4 regions of the Pseudoalteromonas sp. NSLLW24 genome follow, and region 1 is predicted to be linked to each of the others. Evidence: predicted binding sites of a transcription regulator. Region 1 holds the regulator's gene; each other region holds the start of a gene.
The links. Region 1 encodes sigma-54, which starts transcription at its own class of promoters, with help from an activator protein. Its sites were predicted from a motif close to GTTGGCACGNNNNTNGNNT; they were not measured.
Positions count from the first base shown of each region.

Region 2: I6E72_RS17505 (EF-hand domain-containing protein) is a predicted target of sigma-54. The motif match lies at 4,883-4,901, and genes of this name have one in related genera.
Region 3: fliE (flagellar hook-basal body complex protein FliE) is a predicted target of sigma-54. The motif match lies at 4,351-4,369, and genes of this name have one in related genera.
Region 4: I6E72_RS02340 (flagellar basal body rod protein FlgF) is a predicted target of sigma-54. The motif match lies at 2,380-2,398, and genes of this name have one in related genera.

Region 1 covers NZ_JADYWQ010000009.1:24,786-32,799, forward strand. Annotated here, with positions in the region: gene I6E72_RS10965 (protein disulfide oxidoreductase) at 1-234, opposite strand, end outside; gene mgtE (magnesium transporter) at 435-1,793, opposite strand; gene I6E72_RS10975 (HPr family phosphocarrier protein) at 1,924-2,196, opposite strand; gene rapZ (RNase adapter RapZ) at 2,239-3,084, opposite strand; gene ptsN (PTS IIA-like nitrogen regulatory protein PtsN) at 3,103-3,555, opposite strand; gene hpf (ribosome hibernation promoting factor) at 3,560-3,847, opposite strand; gene I6E72_RS10995 (RNA polymerase factor sigma-54) at 3,873-5,372, opposite strand; gene lptB (LPS export ABC transporter ATP-binding protein) at 5,442-6,167, opposite strand; gene lptA (lipopolysaccharide transport periplasmic protein LptA) at 6,164-6,709, opposite strand; gene lptC (LPS export ABC transporter periplasmic protein LptC) at 6,699-7,253, opposite strand; gene kdsC (3-deoxy-manno-octulosonate-8-phosphatase KdsC) at 7,250-7,801, opposite strand; gene I6E72_RS11020 (KpsF/GutQ family sugar-phosphate isomerase) at 7,802-8,014, opposite strand, start outside.
Region 2 covers NZ_JADYWQ010000021.1:9,760-17,773, reverse strand. Annotated here, with positions in the region: gene I6E72_RS17530 (transglycosylase SLT domain-containing protein) at 1-79, shown strand, start outside; gene pepQ (Xaa-Pro dipeptidase) at 239-1,561, shown strand; gene I6E72_RS17520 (YigZ family protein) at 1,650-2,264, shown strand; gene I6E72_RS17515 (TrkH family potassium uptake protein) at 2,361-3,812, shown strand; gene I6E72_RS17510 (flagellar brake domain-containing protein) at 3,857-4,516, shown strand; gene I6E72_RS17505 (EF-hand domain-containing protein) at 4,982-5,194, shown strand; gene I6E72_RS17500 (calmodulin) at 5,334-5,546, shown strand; gene I6E72_RS17495 (EF-hand domain-containing protein) at 5,624-5,839, shown strand; gene trkA (Trk system potassium transporter TrkA) at 5,921-7,297, opposite strand; gene rsmB (16S rRNA (cytosine(967)-C(5))-methyltransferase RsmB) at 7,384-8,014, opposite strand, start outside.
Region 3 covers NZ_JADYWQ010000002.1:192,520-200,533, reverse strand. Annotated here, with positions in the region: gene fliI (flagellar protein export ATPase FliI) at 1-381, opposite strand, end outside; gene fliH (flagellar assembly protein FliH) at 400-1,206, opposite strand; gene fliG (flagellar motor switch protein FliG) at 1,210-2,250, opposite strand; gene fliF (flagellar basal-body MS-ring/collar protein FliF) at 2,243-3,958, opposite strand; gene fliE (flagellar hook-basal body complex protein FliE) at 3,979-4,311, opposite strand; gene I6E72_RS02420 (sigma-54-dependent transcriptional regulator) at 4,468-5,934, opposite strand; gene I6E72_RS02415 (sensor histidine kinase) at 5,931-7,043, opposite strand; gene I6E72_RS02410 (DNA-3-methyladenine glycosylase I) at 7,176-7,769, shown strand.
Region 4 covers NZ_JADYWQ010000002.1:170,651-178,664, reverse strand. Annotated here, with positions in the region: gene I6E72_RS02355 (flagellar basal body P-ring protein FlgI) at 1-78, opposite strand, end outside; gene flgH (flagellar basal body L-ring protein FlgH) at 90-773, opposite strand; gene flgG (flagellar basal-body rod protein FlgG) at 790-1,578, opposite strand; gene I6E72_RS02340 (flagellar basal body rod protein FlgF) at 1,600-2,343, opposite strand; gene flgE (flagellar hook protein FlgE) at 2,501-3,871, opposite strand; gene I6E72_RS02330 (flagellar hook assembly protein FlgD) at 3,931-4,611, opposite strand; gene flgC (flagellar basal body rod protein FlgC) at 4,625-5,056, opposite strand; gene flgB (flagellar basal body rod protein FlgB) at 5,062-5,469, opposite strand; gene I6E72_RS02315 (CheR family methyltransferase) at 5,615-6,445, opposite strand; gene I6E72_RS02310 (chemotaxis protein CheV) at 6,466-7,398, opposite strand; gene flgA (flagellar basal body P-ring formation chaperone FlgA) at 7,539-8,014, shown strand, end outside.

The sequences.
Region 1 (8,014 bases):
ATGATCATTTAGATACTCATGTAGTTTTTGATCCGAGCCTGATTTTATTGCGATACTCACGACAGGGTAGTTATTCTCGTTTGCGAGTTCGTTTATGGCAGGGGAGGTAATACTACAAATAGGGCACCAAGTTCCCCAAAAATAGACAAGTGTTGGTTTATCTTGGCTCATTGCTGACAAATCAATGTTTTGCCCTTTATAATCTATTAATTGTAATTGAGGATTTGCTGGCATAACAGGTTGTCGCCACCAATTGACAGCGTTATAAATTACGAAAAATATGAAACTATATATCAACACACTTTTTAATATTGATAGGCCTTTTTGTTTTGGCGTTTTTTTAGGTGTGTCTTTTTTATTTTTGGTACCCGTTGTCATAGTTGCAGCTTTACCCTAAGTGTTTTTTACTTTAGTTATTTGCAAAAGTTTCTAATTTAAACCAGCAACCAAGTAGCAGTACCTAAAAAGGCGAATATACCCACAATATCTGTCACCGTGGTTAGCACCACACTCCCTGCAAGTGCTGGGTCTATATTCATTCTTTTAAGAATAATAGGGATACTCGCACCAGCAACACCTGCCACCACTAAGTTCATAAACATAGCGAAGGCGAGTACGCCACCAAGCATAAAGTCCCACTGCCATAGGGCAATAACACCTGCTATTAACAACGACCACAAAACACCGTTTAACGCGCCAATAGCAAGCTCTTTCATCATCAAGAAACGTTGGTTTGTTTGATTTATATGACCTACCGCAATACCACGAATAACAAGCGTTAATGATTGGCTACCTGCAACACCGCCCATAGAAGGGACAATACCGTTAAGTACAGCTAAAATAGGTAAAACATCTAAAGTGCCTTCAAAAAAGCTAGCTACAAAAGCAGCTGCAAGTGCAGTTAGTAAGTTGACACCTAACCAAACTGAGCGTTTTTTAGAGCTTTTTAGTACTGGCGCAAAGGTATCTTCTTCATCATCAAGGCCGGCTAAGCCCAATAAACTATGCTCAGCATCTTCGCGGATTACGTCAACGATGTCATCGATAGTGACACGGCCAAGGAGCTGATCGTTATCATCGACTACGGGGGCCGATATCCAATTATGACGTTCAAATAATTGCGCGACTTCACTTTCATCCATAGAGATTGGAATGGATTCACAATCTTCATCCATTAAATCGCGAACAATTTTTTCTGGCGGGTTAGTTAATAATGTACTCAGCGATAAAGCGCCTATAAAGCAGTTATGCTTATCAACAACGTACAAGTCATCGGTACCTTCTGGTAACTCGCCACGTAGCCTAATATACCTAAGTACAACATCAAGCGTAACATCAGGGCGAATGGTCACCGTATCGGTGTTCATTAGCGCGCCAGCAGAACGCTCTTGATACGAAAGTGCTTGTGTTGCACGTTCACGGTCTTGAATGTCCATCGCGCTAACAACGTCTTTATAAACGGTGTCCGGCAGACTACGTAATACTTCACCTAAGTCATCGTGGCCCATATCTTCTGTTGCGGCTGCAATGTGCTTAGGTTCCATTTGGGCAATAATGCCTAAACGAACATCTTCTGAGAGTTCTTCAAGAACATCACCTTGCACATCAGGATCAACCAACTGCCAAAGGAGTCGGCGAATTTTATGTGGTGATGATTCTAATAATAATGCGGTATCACAAGGAGCTGTTTTTGCGAGCATGCGCCTAACTTGAACAAATTGACCACTATTGAGTGACTTAGTCACCTGTTTTAGTTGCTGTAGTGGGTAATCTTGTTCAAAAGCTTCAGGCATTGGCGTCCTTTATAAATTCTTATATTACTTTATGGGGAGAGGTGAGTTAACTGGCGTCACTAACCGTATTTATTTTATATATCTGTTTTAGTTGGGGCATTAGTAATGCGAGCATTATTTTTATAACTGTTTATTCTTGTTCATTAAAACGTTGTGCTATTAATTCTCCAACAGCGTGTAAAGCTTGCTCAGAATCGGGGCCTTTACATACAACTTTTACTTCTTTGCCTTGGCTACTTTCAAGTAACATTAGTGCAAGTACGCTATCGCCTGCGGCTTCTTTGTCATCTTGAAATAATGTAATTGTCGCATCAAACTGCACTGCCAATTGGGCAAGCACGGTGGCTGCTCTGGCATGCAATCCTAATTTGTTTTTTATTAAAAAAGTGTCTTCACAATGCATAACTTACTCTACCTAAGCTGAACAGGTGATTATTCAGCTATATTATTTTTCTTGTTCGCGATGGCGAATTTTCACATTGGGATGTGTCATTGCAAAACTTTCACCGATAGTTTGCGCTAAATATACAGAGCGATGTTGTCCGCCTGTACACCCAATGGCAATGGTTAAATAACTGCGGTTATTTCGCTCTAAGTGCGGTAACCATGTTTGTACAAATGTTTGAATTTGCCATGTGAATTTTTGCACTATGCTGTGATTGGCCAAATAATCTTTAACAGGTTGATCTAACCCATTTAAAGGTTTTAATTCAGGTTCCCAATGTGGATTGGGTAAAAAGCGTGCATCAAATACGTAATCTGCTTCTTTTGGTATACCGTATTTAAAACCAAACGATTCAAACGTGACAATCAGTTGCTTATCTTTTTTACCTAAAATCTTTTCACGAATAGATTCAGCAAGTTGATGAACGCTTAAATCAGTTGTATCTATCATAAAGTCGGCGCGGGTGATTAATACATCAAGTAATTCTTTTTCTTTTTTGATGGCTAAATCAAGAGGCAACGAGTCAATTGATAGTGGGTGTAATCTACGAGTTTCAGAAAAACGTTTGATCAATGTTTGATCGTCGCTATCTAAATAAAATAACGTAGGTTTTGCAAAGCCAGGCAAGTATTCAAGAATATCGTTAAATTCATCTTGTTGTTTAGGGATGTTCCGCACATCAATGCTAACAGCAATTTTATCATAGCTATCAGACACACTGCGAACTAATGAAGGAAGCAAGTTAACTGGAATATTATCTACGCAATAATAACCTAAATCTTCTACAACGCGTAAAGCAACCGACTTTCCAGAACCAGAACGGCCGCTTATGATAATTAACTCCATTTAACACCCTTTATAAAACTATGATTGATTGACAATAACTTGGTAAAGCTCAGTATCTGATTTTGCACTGCGTAACTGTTTACAAAAATCTTTATTGTTTAGTTTATCAGCAATGGTTGCTAGAGTCTTTAAGTGCTGCTGGTTATCGCCATCTGGTACGATGAGTGCGACGAAAATATCAACAGGGCGATTATCGATTGCATCAAAATTTATTGGAGTTTCGCTAACGAGTACTAAAGCCAAAGGCTCTTCTGCACCGCTCATTCTTCCATGAGGAATGGCAATGCCACGCCCTATACCTGTACTACCCAATTTTTCTCTGCTCATTAAAGCATTAAGAATATCTTGTTGCGGTAAATACGGAAGTTTGTCGTGAGCAAGTTCGCTAATGAACTCTAAAATTCTTTTTTTGCTATTAAAAAGGACCGCAGCTTTGCTGCAGTCCTGGCATATAAGTGAGCTTAATTTCATCATATTAGTGTCGAGCAAGCTTCTCTTTGTGTTTAATTACTTGTCGATCGAGCTTGTCGATCAACGAGTCAATGGCGGCATACATATCTTGATGTTCTGTAGAGGCAAATAACTCAGCACCGCTTACGTGTATGGTGGCTTCTGCTTTTTGATTTAATTTTTCTACATCGAGAATGACATGAACATTATTAATATGATCAGAGTGTCTTTCTAGCTTCGCAAATTTGGTATTAATATAGTCTCTTAGTGAATCGGTTAATTCTACGTGACGACCAGTTAAGTTTAGTTGCATAAGCATTACCCTCTTTTTTTGCGTCTTAAATCAAACTTTTACGTTGATTTGACGGTGGAATAGCCAGAGATTCGCGGTATTTTGCGATTGTACGTCTCGCTACTTTAATTCCTTGCTCAGCCAATATATCCGCTATTTTGCTATCACTCAATGGTTTTGCTGAGTTTTCTGCTGCGATTAATTTTCGGATAAGCGCACGGATTGCTGTAGATGAACATTCACCACCGTTTTCGGTGCTTACATGGCTTGAGAAAAAGTATTTAAGCTCAAATATACCACGGGGTGTGTGCATATACTTTTGGGTTGTTACGCGCGAAATTGTTGATTCGTGCATTTCTACCATTTCAGCAACATCATTTAAAACCATTGGTTTCATGGCTTCAGGACCGTGTTCAAAAAAGCCTTGTTGTTGTTTAACAATACAATTTGTTACTTTTAATAGCGTGTCGTTTCTACTTTCTAAGCTTTTAATAAACCATTTAGCTTCTTGTAAATGCGAGCGAATAAACTGGCTGTCACCACTGGATTTTACAGTGCGAGACATTGCCGCGTATTGGCTATTAACACGAATTTTAGGCATGCTATCTGGGTTTAACTCAACAACCCAGCGGCCTTTAATTTTTTTAACTGACACATCAGGAATAACATACTCAGATTCTTCTCTTACAATAGTATCTGCAGGTTTAGGGCTAAGAGTATGTATTAATGTCATTACTTCTTTAAGCTCTTCTTCTTTGAGCTTAGTTTTCTTCATTAATGTACGATAGTCACGAGCAGCTAATAAATCAATATGCTCGGTTAAAATCATTTTTGTTTCATTAATGTAAGGTGTTTCTTTATCAAACTGGTTAAGCTGAATACACAAACACTCTTGTAAGCTACGTGCAGCAATGCCTACAGGATCAAACAGTTGGATGCGTTTTAATACAGCTTCAATTTCATCAAGTTCGACTTCGTTATCATCTTCGTTTTCTTGATTAAAGCTTTCTAAAATCTCTTCGCAGCTTAGTGTTAAAATACCTGAGTCATCGACGGCTTCTACAATAGCAATAGCAATAGCTTCGTCTGTAGGGCTAAATGGCGTTAGTTGTAACTGCCACATTAAATACTCATGGAGCGTTTCAGTAGAGGCGCCTTGGTATATTGATTCGTCTTCAGGCATCGGACCCGATGATGCTGCTGGGGCGGCACTCATGTACTCATCCCAACTAACATCCATAGCCATGTCGTCACTTAGCGTGTCTTTTGCAAGTGCTTCACCACTATCTTGTTCGTATTCGCTTGGAGCATCATCGGCAGATGCGCTAACAGTTATGTCATCTGTATCTGCTTTTTGCTCGTTTTTACCTGCAGCGTCTTCTGAATAGTCTGCTTCTTCAACCTCTAATAGCGGGTTGCTGTCGAGAGCTTCTTGTATTTCTTGCTGGAGATCCAATGTACTGAGTTGCAACAAACGAATAGCTTGTTGCAGCTGTGGAGTCATTGTAAGTTGCTGGCCCATGCGCAGCTGTAGTGATTGCCTCATGTATCTCTAACAATCCTTTTATGTTGTTATAATTAATACTAGCAGATGCTTAAAGACATGGCGTAAATGTTACAGCCTAAATTGCTCGCCTAAGTAAACATCGCGTACTGTTTTATCATTTAATACGTGTTCTGGAGTACCTGATGCAATCAGCTCCCCATGAGAAACAATGTAGGCTTTTTCACAAACATCAAGGGTTTCTCTTACGTTATGATCGGTAATTAATACACCAATCCCACGATTTTTAAGATGTTCTATTATTTTCTTTATGTCTAATACCGAAATCGGGTCAACACCTGCAAATGGTTCATCCAGTAATATAAATTTAGGATCTGCTGCCAGCGCACGTGCTATTTCAACACGACGACGTTCGCCACCCGACAATGCCATACCTTGGCTATCACGAATGTGTTGTATGCTAAATTCATCTAATAATTTATCGAGAGTGTCTTCTCTAGCTTGTTTATTTAACTCTTTGCGCGTTTCTAAAATGGCCATTAAGTTTTGATAAACAGTCAGCTTTCTGAATATTGAAGACTCTTGCGGTAAGTAGCCAATGCCTAATCTAGCACGACTATGCATAGGTAAAAGAGTAATATCGTTATCGTCTATCGATATTTTACCTTTGTCGCTAGGTACAAGTCCTACTATCATATAAAACGTGGTAGTTTTACCTGCGCCGTTAGGGCCAAGTAAGCCAACAATACTGCCAGCTTTGACTTCAAGGCCGACGTTTTTTACAACTTCACGGCCTTTATAGCTCTTTGCTAATAGCTCTGCTTTTAATGTGCTCATGGTTGACCTTTGTCGCTTTTTTTACTTTTTTTAGTCTCGATTGGTACTAAAATTGTGTGAACGCGGTCAGTTGAGTTTTCATCTTTTTCGGCACTGATTAGCTGCTGCTCTATATCGTAGGTAATGCTTTTAGCATTTATTTTTTGTCCCGCTTGCGATACTTGTGCATTACCAACAAGCGTTAAAAAACGCTTAGATACATCATAACGTACTTCGTCAGCACTGGCGCTCATAGTCGTGCCATCTGATTGCTTTTCTTCAAAGTGCGCAGGGCTACCTGTAGCAATTAATAATTGTTTATTATCGCCAAGTTCATCGCGTTTATGTACTTCTAAGCGGTCGGCTGTGATACGGCGGTTACCGTGAATAATTTCAACGTTTTTCTCAAAAATCCCGACATTAGCTTTTAATTGGCCTTCTTGCTTATCGGCGCTTATTGAAATTTGATTTGCAGCCGGTTGCGTGTTTTGCTCTGCAGCACTACTATTAAACGCTAGTATAAGTGTAGGAATAATAAGTGATTTTAATATTTTATTGGTCATAATATATGGTTCGCGTATGGTTAATTAGTTTTATCACTTCGGTTTTTAAGTCGGCTTCTAGGCCTTTACCAGTGATTTTTAAATTGGGTCCAGTGATAATAACGGGTTGCTCCGAACGCATTGTTAATAGCTTTATATCTACCTGAATATTATCAGCATTGATTTTGTCTATCATGGCGTTATCGGTTAAGTTTTTGGCAACCACATTGCCTTCTAAAATTAATTGTTTGTCTTCGTATAATGTTGCTTCGTCTGCATTTATTTGCCACGTTTGCTTTTCGTTATATAAAGTAAAAATAGGTTTTTCAAAAAACGTAAAACCTAATTGTTGATATAGCTCCATTTTAGCCGCAGTGACTTTGTGGCTAATTTTACCTTGTTCGTCATAGGCTGTTTGTTTGAGTTCTATGGCTATGTAATCAGGCTTGGCAATAACTTCAGGCTCAGTCTGAGGCACAATATTTGTTTGTGTAAAATAAGGGTACCAAAGCCAAACCATACAGCTAATGAATAAAACGCTTAATATTATGCGCGCTGCATTCATGAACTAGTGCCTTGTGTAGTCAATGCTTTACCATTTTCAAGCATAAGTAAGTCGGTGAGCTCTCTTACTGCACCAAAGCCGCCAGGCATTTGCGTTACATAGTGTGATAAACGTTTAATAAGTGGATGGGCATCATTTACTGCAACAGCAAAGCCGACTAATTCCATAACGGGCATGTCAGGACCATCATCACCGATATAAGCAATTTGTTCATCGCTAAGGTTGAGTTTGTCTTTTAATTCTTGATAGGCAATGAGCTTATTTTCTTGGCCTTGATAAATATGCTGTACGGTTAAGCTGCTCATACGTTGTTGCACTATTTGTGAATGACGACCAGTAATTACAGCCACTTCAAAGCCACTGTTTATAAGCGCTTTAATGCCAAAACCATCTTTTGTATTAAATGCTTTTAGCTCTTCACCTTGATTACCAAGATAAATACGGCCATCAGAAAATACACCATCAATATCGCATATAAGTAGCTTTACTTTTTTAGCGCGTGCTTTTGCATCATCGCTCAGCGGTTGATAGAGTTCTTCAAATTGCATTTATAACACTCCTGCTTTTAATAGGTCTTGCATGTTTAATGCGCCAATAGGTTGGTTTTTCTCATTGACGACGATTAAGCCATTTATACGTTTGTGTTCCATAATATTAAGCGCTTCAGCGGCTAAAATATCTTGTGTAGCCGTAGTACATGACTTAGTCATAACAACATCTATTTGTGTTGTATGAATATCAATTCTTTGCTCTAAAATACG
Region 2 (8,014 bases), on a different contig from region 1:
CAGGCAGGTTTACCATACAAGAATGGGCCGAGAAGGTAATGTATTAGCGCCGCTACTCGAAATGAAAATGGGCGGTTGAATATATGATACCAATCGACCAATCGACCAATCGACCAATAACTTAACACGATAGGTATTAATAAGGGGGATGTTTACATGTTAAATATCCCCCTTTTTTGAGCGCTTAGTGTTTAAGTGGTAGACTCAGAGCAAGTTAAATTTAACAGATGGATTAACAATGGATAAATTAGCCGTTTTATACGCCGAACATATTGCAACACTGCAACAGCGTACTCGTACAATTTGTAATAGCGAAGGGTTAGAAGGATTAGTAATTCATTCAGGCCAAGCTAAGCGCCAGTTTTTAGATGATATGTATTATCCATTTAAAGTTAATCCACAGTTTAAAGCGTGGTTACCGGTTATTGATAATCCTCATTGCTGGATTGTGGTAAATGGCAGCGACAAACCAAAACTAATATTTTATCGCCCGGTAGATTTTTGGCATAAGGTACCAGACGAGCCTCGCGACTTTTGGGCTGAGTACTTTGATATAGAGCTATTGCTACAACCTGATCAAGTTGAAAAGTTATTACCATACGATAAAGCTAAATACGCTTACATGGGCGAATACATTGAAGTAGCGCAAGCTCTTGGTTTTAGTATTATGAACCCTGAGCCTGTACTTAACTATTTTCATTACCACCGCGCTTATAAAACGCAGTACGAACTTGAATGTTTACGCAACGCTAACCGCATTGCAGTAGATGGGCATAAAGCTGCACGCGACACATTCTTTAATGGTGGTAGCGAGTTCGATATTCAGCAAGCGTACTTAATGGCAACACGTCAAAGCGAAAATGAAATGCCGTACGGCAACATTGTTGCGCTTAACGAAAACTGCGCTATTTTGCACTACACGCACTTTGATCCAAAAGCGCCACACACTCATAACTCATTTTTAATTGATGCTGGTGCAAACTTTAATGGTTATGCTGCTGATATTACTCGTACGTATGATTTTAAAAAGCAGGGTGAGTTTGCTGAGCTTGTACAAGCTATGACAGTTCAACAAATAGAACTAGGTAAAGGTTTAAAGCCGGGTATGCTTTATGGTGATTTACATGTTGAATGTCATAACCGTATCGCACAAATACTCAGTGACTTTAAAATTGTTAACCTACCCGCTGAGGAAATTGTTGAGCGTAAAATTACCTCTACTTTCTTCCCACATGGGCTAGGGCATCATCTTGGTTTACAAGTGCATGATATGGGCGGTTTTATGAGTGACGAAAAGGGCGCACATCAACCATCGCCTGAAGGTCATCCATTTTTGCGTTGTACTCGCCTGATTGAAAAAAACCAAGTGTTTACCATTGAGCCAGGCTTATATTTTATTGATTCACTGCTTGGTGATTTAGCGCAAACCGATAATAAGCAATTTATTAATTGGGAAAAGGTTGAGTCATTTAAACCATTTGGCGGTATTCGTATTGAAGATAACATTATTGTTCACGAAGATAGCTTAGAGAATATGACACGAGATTTAGCGCTCGATTAATTCTAGTTAACACTAATTAGTTTATACACGTTAAAATACGTACATTATTTAAAGGGGCCTTTTGGCCCCCTTTTTACAAGTTTAAAATATGTCTGAATATAAATATCCCGCTACTGACGTTTTTCATCAAGAAGAAATTAAAAAAAGTACGTTTATAGTTCACATTGCACATACCCCCGATTTAAATTCAGCTAAAGCATTTATTAAAAGCATTGAAGAAAAGTATAGCGATGCGCGTCATAACTGCTGGGCACATGTGGCAGGCAACCCCGGTGGCAGCCATGTTTATGGTTTTTCGGACGATGGTGAACCAAATGGCACTGCAGGAAAACCTATGTTAAATGTGCTGGTGGGTTCAGGCCTTGGCGAAATCACAGCTGTTGTTACACGTTACTTTGGCGGCATAAAATTAGGCACGGGCGGGTTAGTACGTGCTTATGGTGGCTCATTAAATAATGCACTAGTAAAATTGCAAACGGTACTTAAAGTTCCCAGTGTTGAAATTACAGGGAGTAGTGAGTACAGCATGCAAGGTGCGATTGAGCAGTTATTAAAAACAAAGTATCAAGTGCTTAATATTGATAAGCAATTTACTGCTAATATTGAATGGGTGATTACAATAGATAGCCGCGAAGCTCAGCAAGCAATCAAAGATATTTTTGATTTAAGTCACGGCGCAGTTGAGTTAACTATTAAAGAGTAATAACCTACACAAATTGCATGTAATGCATACTGACCCTATTTAATTTGGTTGATACTACTCAGCCTGAATTTACTAATAATAAAAGCGACAAGCTAAATGCAATTTCGTACCATCATAAAAATTCTTGGCCAACTTGTTGCGCTGTTTAGTATTACCATGGTGCCTCCGGCACTGGTGTCTTTAATATATAAAGACGGTGGTGGTGTTCCTTTTGTTTTAGCATTTATCTTTAGTGTTGTTATTGGCATGATGGCTTATTACCCAAACCGCCATGAAAACGGTGACTTAAAAGCACGTGAAGGCTTTTTAATTGTTGTTTTGTTTTGGCTGGTACTTGGGGCGTTTGCGTCCTTGCCGCTTATATTTTTACAAGAACCTAATTTATCGCTCGCCGATGCGGTGTTTGAAGCATTCTCTGGCTTAACAACCACCGGCGCTACAGTACTTACCGGTATTGAGTACTTACCTAAGTCGGTATTGTTTTATCGCCAGCAACTCCAGTGGTTTGGCGGTATGGGTATAATCGTACTCGCTGTCGCTATACTCCCCATGCTAGGTGTTGGTGGTATGCAGTTATATCGCGCTGAAATACCTGGGCCTGTAAAAGATTCCAAAATGACCCCGCGAATTGCCGATACAGCAAAGCACCTTTGGTATATTTATGTGTCGCTGACTATTGCTTGTATGCTGGCTTATTGGGCAGCAGGGATGGAGTGGTTTGATGCGATATGTCATGCATTCTCAACGGTCGCGATAGGTGGTTTTTCTACTTACGATGCTTCCATGGGGCACTTTGACAGCCCTGTAATTAACTTTATTTGTGTGTTCTTTTTAATTATTGCCGCTGTTAACTTCTCCCTGCACTACGCTGCAGTGGCGAGTCGAAACGTACAAGTTTATATTCGAGACCCTGAGTTTAAGGTGTTTTTGTGTATTCAATTAGCGCTGGTGGTTATTTGCTTTACCGTACTTTCCTCTAATGAAATATTTGCTAATGGCGATGAAACCCTCGATCAGGCATTATTTCAAGCTGTTTCTATGAGTACAACAGCAGGCTTTGCTACTGATAACTTTTCAACATGGCCTTTGTTTTTACCTATTTTACTTATATTTTCGAGCTTTATTGGTGGTTGTGCAGGCTCTACCGGTGGTGGTATGAAAGTAGTGCGCGTGTTCTTACTTTACTTGCAGGGTGTGCGTGAGCTTAATCGTTTGGTGCACCCTCGGGCTATATATTCAATCAAGCTGGGTCGAAAGGCGTTGCCAGACAAAGTAGTAGAAGCCGTGTGGGGATTTTTCTCTGCGTATGCATTGGTGTTTATTATTATTATGTTAGCGCTTATGGGCACGGGTATGGATAACATAACTGCGTTCTCAGCCACTGCGGCTTGTTTAAATAACTTAGGTCCAGGTCTGGGTGATGTAGCATCGCATTATGGCGCTATAACCGATGGTGCTAAATGGTTGCTTACCATTGCAATGGTGTTTGGTCGTTTAGAAATATTTACTTTATTAGTGCTATTTACGCCTACTTTTTGGCGTGGATAAACGAGCGGCTTAAGTTTTAAATTACGAACTATTGGGAAAGGGATATGCCAACAAATTTAGAAAAGCTAAAGCATATAAGTGTAGGCAGCTTAGTCGACCTAGAAATATTAACACCTACAAGCAGTAAGCGTGTTAAAACTGAATTAGTTGGTTTACTCGATAAACAGTTTATTATTTTAAATTATCCCAATGCAAAGCGTTTACCTGCGGCGAGTGACTATTTACGTGATGGCGTAATGGTTGTTGTAAGAGCGCTTATTGAAGGTAGTGGTGGGCAAGTTATTGCGTTTCGCCAGCAAATTATGTCGGTAGCCTCTCATCCCGCTAAACTCGTGTTTATAAACTTTCCAAAGCAAGTGCAGTTATTTGCGCTACGCTCACAAACACGCATACCTACCTTATTACCTGCAAAGCTAAAGCTAAGTGACGATAGGGTACTTGAAGGCCTTATTAAAGACATTTCACTCACTGGTGTAATGTTTGATATTAGAGGCGATCAGCAAGTTGAAAGTATTAAAGATATGCAATGCACTGTCGTACTTAATAGCAGTGATAAAGATTTTGAAGGTGAAATTTGCAGTGTTAAAGAGCATGCCGCCGGTGTGCACTGTGGAATTAAGCTACTAGCAAGCGAGGATGAAATGAAAGCCTTTATGAAAGAGCATTTTATAGACCCTTCTGCGCTTGAGCCTACCGTTGAATAAATAGGTTTTCGCTTATTTGCAACAAAAAGGCATTTTATGTCAGTATTTATAAAATGTTTTTTCTCTCTTTCATAATTAAAATTATTATTTAAATAAAACAATTGATTACGTTTTGTTTTTTACAGCTTGTTTTTTGTTATTAAAGCTACCTCGTTAAAATTTATCTCAATTATTATTTTAAATCCCTCCTTTTAAAACCGTACATTTAAAAATGTATCTTTTTATATAAACATAACTATATGTTTTTAATGACTTTAATATCATCTCTTTAAAACGTGTTGCTAAAGGGCAACAATAACTATTCTAAAAACGCCTTCTTGTTGTACGTTTTATATTTAACTTATTGAAAATTAATAGCTTTTAAATGTTGGCATCTAAGTTGTAATAGTCTAAGTGTACTGAACGAAATCGTGATTCAAAGTGAAATACTTAATCGCACACACATAAATTTGAAGGATACATATTATGAAAAGTATTAATAAAACTTTAGCACTTATCGCTATTGCATCTTCTTCAGCCGCTTTTGCTGCAACAGATTTTGACACACTGGATGTAGACGGCAGTGGCACAATTAGCCAAGCAGAAGCATCAGTAGATGCAAAGCTAATGAGCATGTTTTCTGAGCTTGATACTGACCAAAATGGTGAGTTATCAAAAGAAGAATTTTCAGAAGCTTAATTAAAAAGTATTTATCCTGAGTTGCCAAAGACACCTAAGTAGGCAAGGGAGCTTACGAAAGAGGATAACAAGGAAGTGGAAAATTACGTTTTAAGTTAAACGAAGCAATTTTTTTGATAGAACATTGAAGGATTAAGTTATGAAACATTTAAATAAAGCATTAGCACTTATAGTACTAGCATCTTCTTCCGCTGCATTTGCAGCATCAGATTTTGACAGCCTTGATATCGATGGTAGCGGCACAATTAGCCCAAGCGAAGCGGCAGTCGATACAGATTTAATGGCTGAATTTATTGAGCTAGATACCGACGGTAGCGGCGAGCTTTCTAAAGAAGAATTCGCTAATTACTAATTAATCTTTTCAGATTAAACATTTTTCACAGTCAGGGATCTTTGAAAAGGACTTCCCATATTACTAGGAATATTATTATGAAAACATTAAATACAACACTTGCAGTTATCGTTTTAGCATCTTCATCAGCAGCATATGCCGCAGTAGATTTTGCCTCTTTTGATGCAGATGGTAACGGTGCTATTACAATGGAAGAAGCAAAGGTTAACCCTCAGCTTGTAAAGATTTTTGATGATTTGGATACTGATGGTAATGGTGAAATCTCTAAAGAAGAGTTTTCAAAAGTACAGTAATCAATATTTAAGCATACTCCATTAAAGCCGCCTTAGTCAGCGGCTTTTTTGTGTATTAAATTAACTAATTAGAGTAACTAGTTAAAGGAATATAGCACTTACTTGGAATAGTTTTTCTACAACGGTAATGTGTTTTTTGTCGATTAAAAACATGATGACATGATCGCCCGACATAATAATTGTATCATCGTGAGCTATCAACACATCGTCATTACGTACTATTGCCCCAATGGTTGTACCTGCAGGAAGTTTTATGTCGGCAATCGCACGCCCAACCACTTTAGATGTGTTTTCATCACCATGAGCAACCGCTTCAATGGCTTCTGCTGCGCCTTTACGCAGTGAATACACGTTAACAATATCACCACGGCGTACGTGCGTTAATAACGCTGATATAGTTGCTTGTTGTGGCGATATGGCAATATCTATTTCGCCGCCTTGTACCAAATCAACGTAAGCTCCACGTTGAATAAGTACCATGGTTTTTTGTGCGCCCATACGTTTTGCAAGCATGGCCGACATAATGTTTGCTTCATCGTCGTTGGTTACGGCAATAAATACATCGACTTGTTCAATATGCTCTTCTGAGAGCAGTTCTTGATCAGATGCGTCACCACAAAAAACGACCGTGTTATCGAGCATTTCTGAGAGTTGCTCGGCACGTTCTTTACTGCGTTCAATTAGTTTAACGGTGTGGTTTTTTTCAAGTGAGCGGGCAAGGCCTGCCCCAATGTTACCGCCACCAGCTATCATAATTTTTTTGTACGAACGCTCAAGTTTTTGTAGCTCGTTCATTACTGCGCGTATATGTTTTGTAGCGGCAATAAAGAATACTTCGTCATCGGCTTCAATAACGGTGGTACCCAGTGGTTTGATTGCTTTACCTTGACGATAAATAGCGGCAACACGAGTTTCTACATTAGGAATATGTTCTTTAAGTGCAGATAACGCATAACCTACTAATAAACCCCCATAGTAAGCTTTTACGGCTACTAACGAGAGCATGCCATCAGCAAACTGCAATACTTGCAGAGCACCAGGGTAGTCAATTAGACGGCGAATATACTTAGTGACCAGTGCTTCGGGAGCAATGTAATGATCGATTGGTAAATCATCGTTTTGAAATAGTTTTTCGCGGTATTTTAAATATTGCTCTGAGCGAATGCGGGCAATTTTAGTGGGCGTTTTAAAAATACTGTACGCCACTTGGCATGCAACCATGTTCACTTCATCTGAACTGGTTACCGCTATAATCATATCGGCATCTTCAGCACCTGCACGGCGTAATACATCAGGATGCGCACTGTGGCCCATAACCCCTTGTAAGTCGTACTTATCTTGAAGTTCACGTAATCGGTTACCGTCTATATCAACAACGGTAATTTCGTTTTGTTCGCCAACTAAGTTTTCAGCAAGCGTAGCACCAACTTGCCCGGCACCGAGTATAATTATTTTCATTATTTACCCGTGGTATTGATCATAATTTAATTAAAAAAATAGCCATTTAATGTTTCATAAATGGCTAACTATTTAGTGTACGGCTATTAGGCTTTTTTAACTAGCTTAGCGTAATAAAATCCATCACTTTCACCGGGCAGTAACTGCAAACCTGGAGTTGTTACGGTATCATTTTCGTGTAGAGGTATATGTTCTACATCATCGTTATTAGCTAAAAACTTAGCAACTTGCTGTTGGTTTTCTTGTGGAAGAACCGAACACGTAGCATATACCAATGTGCCACCTGGTTTTAACAGTGGCCAAATGCTATCAAGAATATCGTTTTGTAACTTAGATAAGTCTTCGATATCTGATGCGCGACGTAACCATTTTATATCAGGGTGACGGCGAATTACGCCAGTGGCTGAACAAGGCACATCAAGCAAAATACGATCAAATAATTTTTCGTCCCACCAAGTATGTGGTTGTGAGGCATCGCCACATTGTAGGTCTGCACCTAAGCCAATACGAGTTAAGTTTTGCTTAACGCGTTCAAGGCGAGTTGAGTCGCTATCAAGTGCAAGTACATCAGCATCAGCAAGCTCTAATATATGACACGTTTTTCCGCCAGGTGCTGCACAGGCATCTAAAATATAGTCATCTGCTTTAGGTTCTAAAAAGCGGGCTGCCAACTGTGCTGCAGCATCTTGTACTGAACATGCACCTGTATCAAACTCA
Region 3 (8,014 bases), on a different contig from region 1:
ATGATGCTCAGCATTAATTTTACCAAGGCCATCTAGCGGTCGCCCTAAACCATCCACCACGCGGCCTAATAAACTCATCCCTACAGGTAAACCTAAATTATTTACTTGAGGAATAACACGCGCACCAGGTAATACACCAGAGATGTGGTCGTTAGGCATTAAGTACAAAGTTTGATCGTTAAAACCGACTATTTCGGCGTCTACAAAGCCGTTCATAGTTTCTATTTTACATTGGCTACCAACGGGTGCACGTAAGCCTCTAGCCTCAAGGGTAAGGCCAACAACACGCGTTAAAATACCTGCCACAGCAGGCGCCGGGGTTTTAATATGTTGTTTATATTGAGATAAGCGTTCGCTTAAAGGTGCACGTTGAGTTGACATAACACGCCAATAAAATAGTTAGATACCACTATTATGCAAAAAACTATCCAACGTTTCTTTGACACGTGTTTTAAGGGTCATGTCGAGTGACGATTGCGCTGTTTTAACTTCACAGCCACCGCGCTCAAGAGTGGGCTCTGCCATTAATTGCCAGTTATTATCAATAATGGTTTGTTCGCCGTAGCTCTCTTTTATGAGTTCTAAATCTTCGGGGTTTAAATGGATTCGTACTTTTTCTTGCTCCGCATTAAGTGAATCAATACTTTGCTTTAACGTATGTAATATCACTTCAGGCGATGTTTTTACTTCTTGATAAATAACAGCTTCCGCCAACATGCTAGCAAGTTGTACTAATTGCTTTTCAGCTTGTTCGTCCACTTTATCTAGCGGTGCAGTTAGCCCCTCTAAAATGGCTTTTAAACTTGTTAACTGCTCTTCAATTAATGGTTTTACATCTTCAAGGCCTTGTGTTTTACCTTGCTCTAAGCCTTCTTTGTAACCTGCTTCTTTACCTTCACCAACACCTTTTTCAAAGCCGTCTATGTAGCCTTGCTCATGACCTTGTTTAAGGCCTTCTTCGTACGCGTCTTGTCTAATGCGTTCAAGCTCAACCATGGTAAGCGCAGGGAGTTCTGGCTCTTGTGGCTCATCAATAGGCATTTCTTCGGCTAATTCTTTTTTGTACAACTCACTAAGCGGTGTGCCGTAAGCCGTAGAGCGATTGCCAAAGCTGCTCTCATCTGGTGCTACATCCGGAATAGCCCAGTTTTTTAATAATTCATCTGCTTCATCAGCCCGAAGTGTGCGTCCTTTGAGTTTGCTCATGGTTTACAGGAACTCCTCGCCACCGCCGCCGCCCAGCTGAATTTCACCTGAGTCAGATAAACGACGCGCTGTTGATAAAATCTCTTTTTGCGCCGCTTCTACTTCGCTTATACGTACCGGGGCCATAGCTTCTAAATCATCAGCAAGCATTTCGGCTGCACGCTTAGACATATTGCCCAGTATCTTATCTTTAAGGGCATCGTCGGTGCCTTTAATTGCTTTCATTAATACGTCTTGTTGTACTTCTCGTAGGATTGCTTGAATACCACGGTCTTCAACATCCATTAAGTTTTCAAACACAAACATTAAGTCTTGAATTTGCTGCGACATCTCTTCGTCATGCTCACGAATAGAGTCCATTAACTGCCCTTCTACATTAGTATCTAGGTAGTTCATAATATCTGCAGCTGCTTTTAAGCCACCCATTTTAGCGGCTTGTGCACCTGCTTGGCCGGCAAATTGTTTTTCCATAATTTCGTTTAGCTCTTGCAGTGCTGCCGGCTGAACTTCTTCAAGGTTTGCAATACGCATGGTTAAATCTAAGCGTACTTTTTCAGGGAACTGAGCAATAATCTCAGCAGACTGCTCTGGCTCTAAGTACGATAATACAATGGTTTGAATTTGTGGATGCTCATTACGAATAATGTTTGCTACCTGCTTAGAGTCCATCCATTTTAATGAATCCAAGCCTTTAGCGCCTGAGCCCATAACAATTTGGTCAATAAGGCTAGCGGCTTTGTCTTCACCAAGGGCTGCTGTAAGCGCTTTTTTAATAAAGTCTTCTGACTGAAAACCAATGGTACTAAAGCTTTGAATTTGTTCTATAAACAAGTTGTGTACAGCGCTAATTTTAGCTTGAGATAAATCCTGTAACCCAGCCATCGCCATACCCACTTTTTGCACCTGTTTAGGTTCTAAGTGTTTAAGGATTTGCGCGGCATCTTCTTCTGATAAACTCAAAAGTAATATAGCGGCTTTATCTACCCCATCTAGCTTATCAACATCAAAGGCTGGCGGGAGTTGTTTTTGTTCTTGATCAGTCATCTTCTGTTAACCACGCTTTGACTACTTGTGATGATAGTTCTGGTTCGTTAGCTACAAGGGCACGAATTGCTTTAAGTAAATCTTCGTCGCCATGTAAATCCGGTAACTGCAGTGTACCATCACTTGAGAAACCAACCGAAGCAGAATCAAAGTCTTTATTTAGCATATCAAGCGTGTTGTCGCCAATATCTACGCCTGAACTTAATGCATCTTCGTCGTATTCTTCTAGTGTATCGTCTGGGTAAATTAAGCGTTTAAGCATTGGTTTTACTACTGCCATTATCAATACAATGATAACTAAGGCGCCTAATACAAGGCGGGCTATTTTCATAAACCAGTCTTGTTCCCACAGTGGCACTTCTATTGCTAAATTTGTTTCTTCACGTACAAACGGCACTGTTACGACTTCAAGTGCATCACCACGTTGCATATCAAAACCTACACCACCTTGTAGTAAGCGACGAATATTTGACAATGCCTCTACCGAGCGTGGAGTCATGGTTGTTTCACCGTTTTCTCCCACTTTAGCAATGTAGTCAACAGCAACTGATACGCTTATTCTACGTATTACACCACTTTGCTGACGCTTATGAGAAATTGTAGTGTCGAGTTCATAATTACGCGTGGCTTCTTTGTGGCTGCGTGTTGGTGACGTAGCTGTGCCTGCACCACCTTGCCCCGCAACCTCAGGAATGTTCGAGTTTAACGGTGGCTGATTTGTAAGCGCACCTGGAATACCAACAGCTAGGCCGCCAATGTTATTTTCTTCAAATGTGGTTTCGCTTCTAACCGCTGGTAGGTCTGGGTTATAACGCTTTTGAGTTTCCTCAATCGAGCTAAAGTCCATGCTCAAATCAACTTGAGCTGTATAGTTTGCAAGCCCAACAACCGGTATTAAAATACTGTCTATTTTTTCAAGGTACTCTTGTTCGCGCTTACGTTCTAAGTCGTATTCTTTACGAGAGCGTGCTGCTAATGAGCTTTGCGAACCTGAATTTAATAATCGACCATTTTGATCGGTAACAGTAACTCGCATAGGCTCTAAACCCTGTACTGCCGAGGCAATCATATCAACAACAGAGTCTACTTCTTCACGGTCGAGTGAGCGACCACGCTTAAGCGTTAATACAACTGTAGCTGATGGTTTCTTCTCTCTGCGGGCAAATACGTTTTCTTTAGGAATGGCTAACAATACTTTAGCGCGAGTAATATTATTAAGCTCTTCAATGGTGCGGGCAAGTTGTTGCTCGCGGCCATGTTTTAGGCGTTCGCGCTCTAAGCGTTGGCTTACACCAAAGCCCATATCTTGCATAATTATATCAGAGCCCGACGCTGGCCCTTGCTCTAACCCTTCGCGGGTCATTAACAATTTAATATTTTGGTATTCGCTTTCATCAACCGACACAACGTTGCCATCTAGTTGATATTCAATTTGTTGCGCATCTAAAAAGTCGAGCGTTTGAATAAGCTCTTCAGTTTGCATTTTGCCTAACGGGCGCATATCTGGCTGACGAGCCCAAATAATAATAAAAATCGCGATAGCTAAACAAATAGCCAATGCTATAACCAATGTTACTTGGCGCAATACATCAACACCATTTAAAGCACTTAAGTAGCCTGACTTTTGTTCTTGTTGATCATCACCACCACTTTGGTCAATACCGCCACCAGCAAGTGCTAGGTCTGTAGATTGGTTAGATTGCGCCACAATAATTCTCCACTACCTAATTAAACAGGCATGTTCATGATTTCTTTATAAGCTTCAACAAGTTTATTACGAACCTGTACTGTAGCCTCAAAAGCAACTGACGATTTTTGAGAAGCAATCATCGCCTCAGCAAGCGATACACTTCGATCCCCCATCTCAACCGCTTTTACTTTTTGACCTGCATCTTGCTGTAGACCGTGCACTGTATTTAATGCATCACTTAGCATGTCGCCAAACTGGGAAGTAGAAGTAGGCTGAACTTGAGTCGGCAATTTATTTATTTGATTATTACGGCCGGCTTCTAAAGCCATTGATTGCATTTCTTGAAATACAGCACTGTTTTGAATTTTCATAATTTATCTCTGACACGCAGTGAACTCTTACAAGTAATAAAGCACAAAGCATGCCAAATAATTAATCATTAAAATACAATAGGTTAACTTTAATTTGTGTTAGTCAGAGTTTTGACAACCCTAAGTTCGCAGCGCAAACTTAGGGTTTATAGGAGGTTATGCTGGAAGTGAAATACCTAAATCGCGCATTTGCGCTAGTTTATAACGTAAAGTTCGTGGGCTTATGCCCAATGTTTCGGCAACGTCTTTACGCTTGCCTTGGCAGCGTGCAAGGGTTTCTAAAATAATACGATGCTCTTTGTCTTTAAGCTCATCTTTATAGCTACCGGTGTCTGCCGCTAGCAAGCCCTGCTTAGGTTCAACCTCGGCATGTGATTTTTCATCATAATATGCAGAGCTTAGCGTGCTTTTATCAACGCCTTTATCTGCGTGAGCTAATTCTGTTGACGATACTGTTTGCGCCGGCGCCAATGATGGCTCCATAACAAAGTTATTAGCTGCTAAGTTTTCAATAAAAATAGCATGCTCATTTATTGTGTTACCCGTGCGCAGTATAAGTGCACGCTGTATAACGTTATCAAGCTCGCGCACATTACCAGGCCACGCGTGAGCCAATAACTTTTGCTCGGCACCTTTATCTAAATATGCCATAGGCTCTTTGCTTTTACTTATATGGCGCTCAATTAAATGCTTAGCCAATACAATAATATCGCCAGGGCGTTGGCACAATGGTCGCCACATTAGTGGAAAAACATTAAGCCTGTAATATAAATCTTCTCTAAACTGATTTTCAGACACGGCTTCTTTTAAATCACGATTACTGGTTGCCAAAATACGTACATCGAGCTGAATTGTTTTACGCCCCCCTAAACGCTCTACTTCACGTTCTTGCAGTACGCGTAACAGCTTTGCTTGTAGCCCTAAGTCCATCTCAGTAATTTCATCAAGTAAAATAGTGCCGCCTTGTGCTTGCTCAAACTTACCCGGACATGCTTGAATCGCGCCCGTAAAAGCTCCTTTTTCATAACCAAATAACGTGGCTTCAAGCATATTTTCAGGAATAGCCGCGCAGTTAATCGCCACAAATGGCTCATTACAACGGCTTGACTTATCATGAATATAACGAGCAAGTACTTCCTTACCTGAACCACTTGGGCCAAGTACCATTACACTTGCATCAGAGCGTGCTACTTTACTCGCAAGCTCCAATAATTGAATACTAGTTGGGTCAGCAACAATAGGTCCGTCGGTTTCTTTTGCTTTTTCAGGCAAATAACGACTCACCATATTTAACAGCACTTCAGGTGCAAATGGTTTAGCCATGTAGTCAATTGCACCTAGGCGCATCGCCTCTACCGCATCGTCAATTGTGGCGTACGCCGTCATCATCAATACAGGTAAATCAGGGTGGTTTAATTTAATACTGCGTAGTAAATCCAGGCCACTCATTGCGCCCATTTGCACGTCGCTTACAACAAGCGAAAATTGATCTTTTTTAAGCAGTAACATTGCTTGCTCAGCACTGCTCGCTGCAACACATTCAATACCCGACATTTCAAGGGTATCTATTAAGGCTTCACGAAGCCCTGCGTCATCTTCGACAACTAAAATAGTGTTACTCATAATGAACCCTCTAGTTTAGATGTTGCCTTAATAGGCAGTAACAAACTAAAGCAGGCACCACCCTGCGTATTATTAGTCACATCAACACGACCTTGGTGCGCACTAGCTACCGAACTTACTACCGCAAGCCCTAAACCTGTGCCCTGACTTTTTGTAGTAAAAAATGGTTCAAAAATTTTATCGCTTTGGCTTAAATCAACACCTGGGCCATTGTCGCTCACACTAATACGAACCATATCTAAATCTTTTAAATCTCTTTGTGCGCTAATTTTTACTTTTGCACCGCCGCCAATAACTTGAATACTATTGTGCACAAGATTTTGAATAGCACTGGCCAATGCCGTTTTATTACCGACTATTTGTATATCTGGCTCTGGTAAGCTTACATCCAGCTCACTTTCATTAAGTGCAACCATCGCATCAGCACCTGCTTTAACTTCTGTTAAAAGCTGCTGCATTGAAACTTGCTCAACAACTTGCTGATCGCCACTTTTAGCAAATAACAGCATGTCGTTTACTTGAGTTTCTAAATCTTTTAAACGCGACATTAACTTTGTTTGAAAGTTATCGCGAGATGCTTCGGGTAAGCGTTTTGATCCTAAATTAGCGGCGTAAAGCATAGCGGCTGAGAGCGGCGTACGGACTTGATGCGCCAGTGACGCAACCATTTTACCCAGCGCGCTTAATCGCTGCATATGTGCAACACGTTTTTGTAAGCGGCGAGTTTCGGTCAAATCCGTCATTAAAATAAGTTGCCCAGGCTCTGGTGCTAAAGCAGTAATATCAAGCTTTATTAGGCGCCCGTCTTTTAAAGACACTTCGTGGCCATCATCTTGATGTGGCCTAAAAGAGCGCTGAATAACATTAAACCAGCGTTCGCCTTCAAGTGGCTCGCCAAGCATATCAATCGCTATTTGATTCGCTTTTGCAATCAACCCTTTGCCATCAAGTACAACCACGCCTGCTGGCATGGTATCAACCAAATGCGAAAGCCAACTTGCTTGCTTGCGCAGATCGCTTAATTCACCAATGTACTCCTCTTGAAGTAAACATGGGTTATACTGATTTGCAGAAAAAAACTGTGGTTTTAGCACGCTAGCAAGGGCCATAATCAAATCTCGAATTGATGTAGATACATGTCTAAATGCACGATTCATACCAAAATTTATTTACATATTTATCATTAAGTTACATCAATAATTTGAGCGACATAAAAATGACGCACACAAAAAGGAATAATAATGAGTGAGCAAATAAAGTGCCGTTGCCCGTGGCTCGACACCACTAAACCCGACTACGTTATTTACCATGATGAAGAATGGGGTGTGCCTCTTTATGATGATACAAAACTGTTTGAATTTATCACTCTTGAATCCGCGCAAGCCGGCTTAAGCTGGTACACAATTTTAAAAAAGCGCAGCGGTTATAAAAAAGCATTTGCTAATTTTGATGTAAAAAAAGTAGCACAATTCACACAAGATGATATTGAAAGATTAATGCTTAATGAGGGTATTGTGCGCAATCGCTTAAAAATTGCGGCAACCGTCAATAACGCTAAACGCTTTATAGAAATACAAAAAGAATTTGGGAGTTTTAGTAACTACCAATGGCAGTTTGTGGGTAATAAGCCGATTATAAGTAATTTAAATAACGTTGAGGACTACCCAGCAATTACAGAGGCATCAACCGCATTTGCGAAAGATTTTAAAAAACGGGGTTTTAAGTTTTTAGGCCCTACAACGGTTTACGCTCATATGCAGGCCTGCGGTATGGTTAACGATCACAGTAATGATTGTTTTAGAAAAGAAGAAATTATTGAGGCTTTTAGTGGGTAAGTGATTTATAGCTATAAAAGTGATTTGTTCACAAAGAGGTTAGAGAAGCTGCGCTTTAGAGAAGTAACGCGTAGGTTGGCTATGGTTTCTCATTTACCTTCGTTTTTCTCTTTGTGAAATAACGTTTTATTTAAATGATTAAAAGTCTTGTTTTTCACGCGTGCAAGTCTAGCGTAACAACAAAAGTAAAAACCGTGTAGGTGCGAATTTACTTCGCGCTCTTGCTAATATTTTTAAGTAAAGTG
Region 4 (8,014 bases), on a different contig from region 1:
ATCTTTTATGCGCTCAGCACTGGCAGTAAACTGCCAACCTAATAACACAACTAAACATAAAGCTTTAAGGCTATTCATGTTGTTACCCTCTAAAATGGAAACAGCGAACTGCTAAAGAAACGTGTAAGCCAACCAGGACTTTGCGCTTCTTGCGTTTGCCCTTTACCTGAGTATTGAATACGTGCATTAGCAATACGATTTGATTCAACCGTATTATCGGCGCTTACGTCTTGAGGGCGTACTAGCCCTTCTAAACGAATAAACTCTTCACCGGTATTAAGCGTTAGCCATTTTTCACCGCGAATAACTAAATTACCGTTAGGTAAAACGCGCATTACATTAACCGAAATATCGCCCACTAAGCTGTTTGACTGGTTTGATTTTGAATCACCCGTAAACGACGAATCACTACCAATACCAAACTGAATACTATCGCCACCTATATTTACAGGTAGACCACCTAATCCAATAACGGGGTCTAAGCTTGCGTCGGTTTCTTTGTCTGTTTCTGTTTTAGCGGCTTTTGTTGCTTGAGTAGACTCTTGCAATTTAACCGTAATTATATCGCCAGTACGTAGCGCTTTTTTATCAGAATATAAGTCGTTTGATGTATGAGTATTAAACAATGAACCTGTGGCTACCAGCGGCTCTAAAATAGGCTCGGGGTACATAGGTGCGTAGTAAGGGTCGTCCTGCACTACTTCACTATTTTGCGTAGACATACAGCCACTTAAAAATAATGTGCCCGCTGCAAATAAAATAATATTACGCATAATTCCCCCTACTCTATTAAAGCTGTTGATTGATATAACTCATCATTTCGTCAACGGCCGAAATTACTTTTGAGTTCATTTCGTAAATACGCTGAGTTTCGATTAGGTTTACGAGCTCTTCAGTTACATTTACGTTTGAAGTTTCTAGTGAGCCTTGAATAATGCTACCTAACCCTTCAACACCCGGGTTACCTTGTACCGGCGCACCACTTACAGCGGTTTCGGTATAAAGATTTTGACCGATTGGCTCAAGACCCGACGGATTAATAAAATCACTAATAGTCAGCTGACCAATGACCACGTTATCGGCTTGGCCTGCAACACGCACAGATACTTCACCGTCTTGCGAAACCGTAATTGATTGCGCATCATCAGGTACATTCATTTCTGGCTGAATAACGTAACCAGCGCCCGATGTTACAATTCGGCCATCGCCATCAGTAGTAAACTGGCCGTTGCGCGAATAAGCAATATTGCCATCTGGTTGCAGTACTTCAAAAAAGCCTTCACCAGAAATCATCCAATCTAGTGAGTTTTCGGTGGTCAACATGTTGCCTTGCGTAAACTCTTTTTGGTTAGCTACAACTTTAGCACCCGCACCTAACATTAAGCCCGACGGCATTTCGGTATCTTGCGATGAACGACCACCTGGTTGATTAATATTTTGATAAAGTAAATCTTCAAATATAGCGCGGCTTTTTTTGTAACCTACGGTACTCGCATTCGCTAAATTATTTGAGATAACCGATATATCGGTTTGTTGAGCGTCTAGCCCAGTTTTACTGATCCACAATGCTGGATTCATAATCGTGTCCTCATTTTAAAGTTAAACTATGCGTAATAACTGATCTTGACGCTCGTCAATTTCTTCAGCTGTTTTCATTAATTTCACTTGTAATTCAAATTGGCGCTGGTGGCTTATCATGTCGACCATTTCGTGAACAGGGTTCACATTCGACATTTCAAGCGAACCACTTAAAACTTTTACATTGGCAGAGGTATCTACTGTTACATTTGCTTTTGGTCTAAATAAACCATCGTTACCTTTTTCGAGCTGTGAGCTATTTGCTTCTACCACTCTAAGCGTGTCTATTTCTTCTAAAAAGTTAGCGGGAGCGCCTTGCGGTCGAACTTGAATAGCGCCATCTTGGCTAAACCCTATTTTTTCGACTGGGACAGGTAAAATAACAGGTCCCCCTTCGCCAATAACTTGACGACCGTGGCTGGTTACGAGCATGCCTTGAGCAGTAATGTTTAACGTACCCACTTTTGTATAAGCTTCATTACCGGAGGCATCTTGCACTGCAAGCCATGCGTTATCGCTCATTGCGATATCTAAGTCTCGCCCGGTTTGAACAATGCCACCCGATACCATGTTAGAACCCGGACGCTCTTGCATTGAAAATACACGTGTAGGCAAACCTTCGCCAAACGCTTGCATAGAACGTGCTTGCGCAAAGTCGGCTTTAAAACCCGTTGTATTTGCATTTGCCAAATTATTGGCTTTTAAAGCAAGCCCTTGTAGGCTTTGCTTAGCGCCAGAGGCCGCAATGTAGACCATTTTGTCCATAGTATCGACTCACATAAAAAATCTCTGAACTTATAAATGCAAAATAGGTGCCAGATTAAATTTGACGCAACATTGAGAGGTATTTAGAAGGGCTTACAAAGAGGGCTTATAAAAAAGGCTGCAAAAATGCAGCCTAATATATTTAATGGGGTTTAGCTTATCGAATCTGCAAAATACTTTGCTGAATAGTTGAGTTAACTTCAAGCGCACGTGAGTTTGCTTGGTAATTACGCTGTGCAGTGATTAAGTCTACAAGTTCATTAGTAAGATTTGTATTTGATTGCTCAAGCGCTGATGAGTTAATTCCACCAAACGTGCCCGAACCTGCTTCACCCGCTACAGGTTCACCTGAATCAATACTTTGCTTCCAGCTTGTATCACCCACTTGTGATAACCCTTGTGAGTTTGGAAAACGTACCATAGCCACTTGGCCTAGGAATGTTGAGTCACCATTACTGTAAGAAGCGACAATTTTACCGTCTGTGCCTATATCAATTCCGGCTAAACGGCCTACCGTTGAACCATCTTGATCGAGTGCTTTTACTTCAAAACCACTTGAATACTGAGTTGGGATACGTCCTGCCGTGTTATTTTCATCGCGCCAGTTAAGCTCAATACCAGTACCTGGGAAAGTTGCACCATTGTCTAGTAATGTTGATAAACCAGCACCAGAACCCGCTGGTAGCAGTATTTCATCAAAAGTAGTTGTATTTGTATTTGCCACACCACCTGTTGTTGATGGTAAACCACTTGAGTTAAAACCTAGGGTAGTTAGTGGTGTATAAGGTGTCGTTGTTTGTTCTCCACCAGTTGTGCCATCAACTACTTTGCCATCGAGTGTTGCGTATACTTCCCAACTGTTATCTGTACCACCTGCTGCGGCATCATCTTCTTTAGCAAAAAAGTATTGTAAAATATGTGGTTCACCTAGTGAATCATATACCGTTGTTGACGTAGATGAGTTATAAGTACCACTAGACGTAGGGTCAAAATCTAGACCTGTTGGATCCGCCGTTGCATCTAAGTTAAACGACAAAAATACATTTTCTGTTGCGCGAGGTGAACCAGACGAATCAGGGATTTGAATTGGATCAGTTGTGCTCAAACTTACCGACGTTGTATCACCTGTAGATGAATCAACTGGGAATGCTTGTAAAAAGTTACCTTTTGCGTCAACCATAAAGTTATCTTGGTTAAGCTTAAATGCACCTGCACGTGTATATGTTAAATCTTGCGAAGATAAATCGTCGGTCATCGCAAAATAACCTTCACCAGTGATTGCTAAATCAAGTGAGTTATTTGTAAATTGTAGTGAGCCTTGATGAAACTGCTGCGCAACCATGGTTGTTTGCACACCGTCACCATTTTTAGTCTTACCAGAGCTAAATACTGATGAAGCGTAAACATCGGCAAACTCAGCGCGTGACTCTTTAAAACCTGTGGTATTAACGTTTGCAATATTATTTGCCGTTACGTCTAAATCTTTTTGCGCGGCAGCAAGGCCGGTTAATGCAATATTGAAGCTCATAATTCACCTCTAACCTGTTAGTCTGTGGCCTGCTAGCAGGCGAAAAATACTAAAATTTATTACGCGATTTCTGCTACATCTGTCAGCCTAACCGCACCTTCTTTAGTGTTAATAATAATGCCACTTGAGCCATTAATATTAACGCTTTCAATGTTCTTGAATGTAGCAATGGGCAAGCTTGAAAATTCGCCGTCAGTACTTCCTTCGGCGGTTACTGAGTATTCACCTTCAGGTAAACGCTCACCGGCTTCATTTTTGCCATCCCACGCAAAACGTACTGCACCTGCTGATTGAGAACCCATATCAATAGTTCTTACTAGCTGACCTGATGCATCTGTCACTTTAATTTTTAAGTTATCAACGGCTTCTTCTGCCACTGCAGAGCCTCTGGCATCACCCGTTTCATTTAAATCCAGGGTGTTTGACTCAAGTAAAGCTTGCTTGCCAACAAGTGTTGATGCTTGCAATGCTGAATTTGATGTCATAGAAGACGCTAAGCTATCAAAATTTGAATTTAAATCGCTGATGCCTTGCGCCATTGTGAAACTAGTCATTTGCGCAATCATTTGATCGTTATCCGCAGGGTTACTGGGATCTTGAAACGATAATTGCTGAGTTAACAAAGAGAAAAAGTCTTCTTGTGTTAACGCATCACTCTCATTATCACTGGTCGCTACTTGCGATTCTTGCCAGCGTATAGAGTCTAAATAGGATGAAGATGTACTAATATCGTTACTCATAACCTACCCTCGGTTACCGCTGCCCTAGCAACAGTGTTTTACTTAGCATTTGCTTTGCTGCATCAGCAACTTGCACGTTTGTTTGGTAAGAACGAGAGGCAGAAATCATATTTGCCATCTCCTCTACAACATTGACGTTGGGTTTATAGATATAGCCATTTTCATCCGCACTTGGATGGTTTGGGTTATATTCAATTTGTAATGGTGCATTACTTTCAACAATGCCCAAAACTTTCACACCAACTGCGGAGCCCTGTTGGTTACTTACTGATGCTGAAGCCTTTGTTAGTTCAGCCGCAAATACAGGTTGGCGCGCTCGGTACGTTTTGTCTTGAGATGAACTAATGGTATTAGCATTAGAAATATTACTAGCTGTAGTATTTAAGCGAACGTTTTGTGCGCTCATACCCGAACCTGCAATATCGAAAACATTATATAAACTCATAATTTTTATCCTTGACTACCGAGAGCTTTATTCAGGCCTTTAAATTTGCCGCTTAAAAATTGCAAGCTGGCCTGATACTCCATAGCATTCTGTGTATACAAGTTTCGTTCCACTTGTATATCAACCGAGTTACCATCACCTGTATCTGATTGATTTGGCATACGAAATGATTCTGAACTTCCCATACTATGAGTACCTCCACCAATGTGTTTATCATTAGTTCTTACCATAGTATTGCCGCTTTGCTGGGTTGACCTTGCCGCTTTTAATGCAGAGGCAAAATCAATATCTTTTGCTTTATAGCCAGGCGTATCAGCGTTAGCTATATTAGTTGCAATTAATTCAGCTCGCTGTGAACGGATCAACATGGCTTGCGGATGCACACCTAATGCTTTATCAAAACTGATAGCCATAACCTTCTCCAAAAAATTGACTTACCCATGAATAAAGCAAAAAATAAGCCATTAATATTAGGAAGTGTTATATTTTTATAAGGCTATGTATCTAAATAGAAAAACGACGCTTGGTGCGTCGTTTTAGGGAAATGAATTAACTTAATTATTTCTTTTGGTAAATGATACCGGGGTTGCATCTAACCATATCAAATTCAGTACTTAGGCCAGTTAGGGACTCTGACGCGCCTAAAAATAAGTACCCTTTTGGGTTTAATGCTTGTGCAAACTGATTAATAATTTTAGCTTTTATTTCAGGCGCAAAGTAAATAAGTACATTACGGCAAAAAATAATATCAAATTTGCCCATTAACGCGTAAGAATCAAGCAAATTCAGGTGCCTAAAACTAACTTGTTTTTTTATTGTATCGTTTACTTGTGCCATACCATTGCCGCTGTCTTTAAAAAACTTTTTACGACGCTCTGCAGATAACCCTCTGGCAAGTGCAAGCGCGTCATATTCTGCATTTTTACACATATCAAGCATGGTATTAGATATGTCGGTACCAATAATTTGTGCGCCCATACGAAGCACACCAGGTTGCTTAGTATTAAATTCAGCTACTGACATAGCTATTGAATAGGGTTCTTGTCCTGATGAGCTGGCAGCAGACCAAATTTTTAAAGGCCTTCTTAAGTCTTTAAACTCAGGGAAGAGCTTGTTTTGGAGCAACTCAAACGGGTATTGATCTCTAAACCATAACGTTTCGTTTGTGGTCATTGCATCAACCACTGCGGCTCTTAATTGCCGCTCGTGAGGCCCGAGAGTTTTACTAACCAACTCCGATAAAGATCCCACATTAAATCGAGTCATTAACGGAGCAAGTCGGCTTTTAACTAAATACTGTTTGTTTTCACCTAAAACAATGCCGCATTGCTGCTCTAAAAACGAACGAAACTGGTCGTATTCACTTTGCTGCAAATCTTTATTATTCAAGTTAGTAGCACCTATTTTTGTTAATCACAATGAACCCACTTTTTAACCGCTGTTGCTAATTCGTCTGGGTTAAATTTAGCAATAAAGTCATCTGCCCCGACTTTTTCAATCATAGCCTGGTTAAAAACACCACTCAGAGAGGTATGCAAAATAACATGCAAAGGTGCAAGTTTGGGATCTGCTTTTATTTCAGCTGTTAAGGTATAGCCGTCCATTTCTGGCATTTCAACGTCTGAGATAAGTAACGCTACTCGCTCAGTAATATCGTTTTTACAATCAAGCTCTGCTATTTCTTTTAATCTTATAAGTGCTTCTTTACCATTTTTGGCAAGCTCTGTTTGCACGCCTAACGGCTCTAGGGCACGTTTAACTTGATTACGCGCAACAGCAGAGTCGTCTGCAATAAATACGATACGTTCGCCTAAATCTTTTTGAATATCGCCGCTTTGTGCAACTTCAGCACTTACTTCTGTGTTTACTGGGCAAATTTCGTTGAGAATTTTTTCTACATCGAGAATTTCGACTAATTCATTTTCGATTTCGGTCACTGCCGTTAAATATGAATAACGTCCGGCGCCTGATGGCGGTGGCATTATTTTTTCCCAATTCATATTTACAATACGTTCAACTCCGCCCACTAAAAACCCTTGTACAGAGCGATTGTATTCAGCAATGATTATAAAGCTGTCTTTAATGTTGTCGATTGGGCGCCCACCTACAGCCATCGATAAGTCGATTACTGAAATAGTTTGACCACGAATATGTGCAACACCACGAATATACGGATTAGATTTTGGCATGCTTGTTAGTGGAGGGCATTGCAGCACTTCTCTCACTTTAAATACATTAATACCAAAACGCTGACGCCCTCTGAGCTTAAATAAAAGTAATTCTAGGCGGTTCTGCCCAACCAACTGTGTGCGTTGGTTTACTGAGTCTAAAATGCCTGCCATTCAAATCTCCTAAAGAAAACAAATAATACGGAACGATAATTGCTTTCTATTTATAAAGCTACATAACATCGCGGGTGCGTCTACTTTTTGACGCAAAATATTTATACCCTGTTTGAAACCATAAGCATAGTCGAAACATTATGAGTTTGTTAAAAAAAATCAGAAGATACAGTGTTTTTTATTTTGTTACTAGCTTGTGCTTTGTATTCCCTTTGCACGCTAAAGTGTTTAGTAAAGATTTATTACAAGACATGGCCGTCACTTACATAGGTAAGCAGGTTGGTACATTACAAAATACTAATATTCAATTAAGTGCACTGCCTTTAGATAGTCGCATCCCTGATCGTGTCTGTAATACTAAGCTTGAATTATCAACATCCGATGAGCCACCATTTAACCGCCAAGTAACCTTACAAGCCAAGTGCAATGATGCGCAAACGTGGACTCAATACGTTCATGTAAGAGTTGTTGAAATGGCTCCAGTTGTTGTTGCCACTGCTAATTTAACTCGTGGTGAAGTAATAACTAAATCGCATTTAAGTATTGAAATGAAACCAACTCACTTTGTACGAATTCAGTACTTAGATGACCCTACAATGCTAATAGGCAGCAGAAG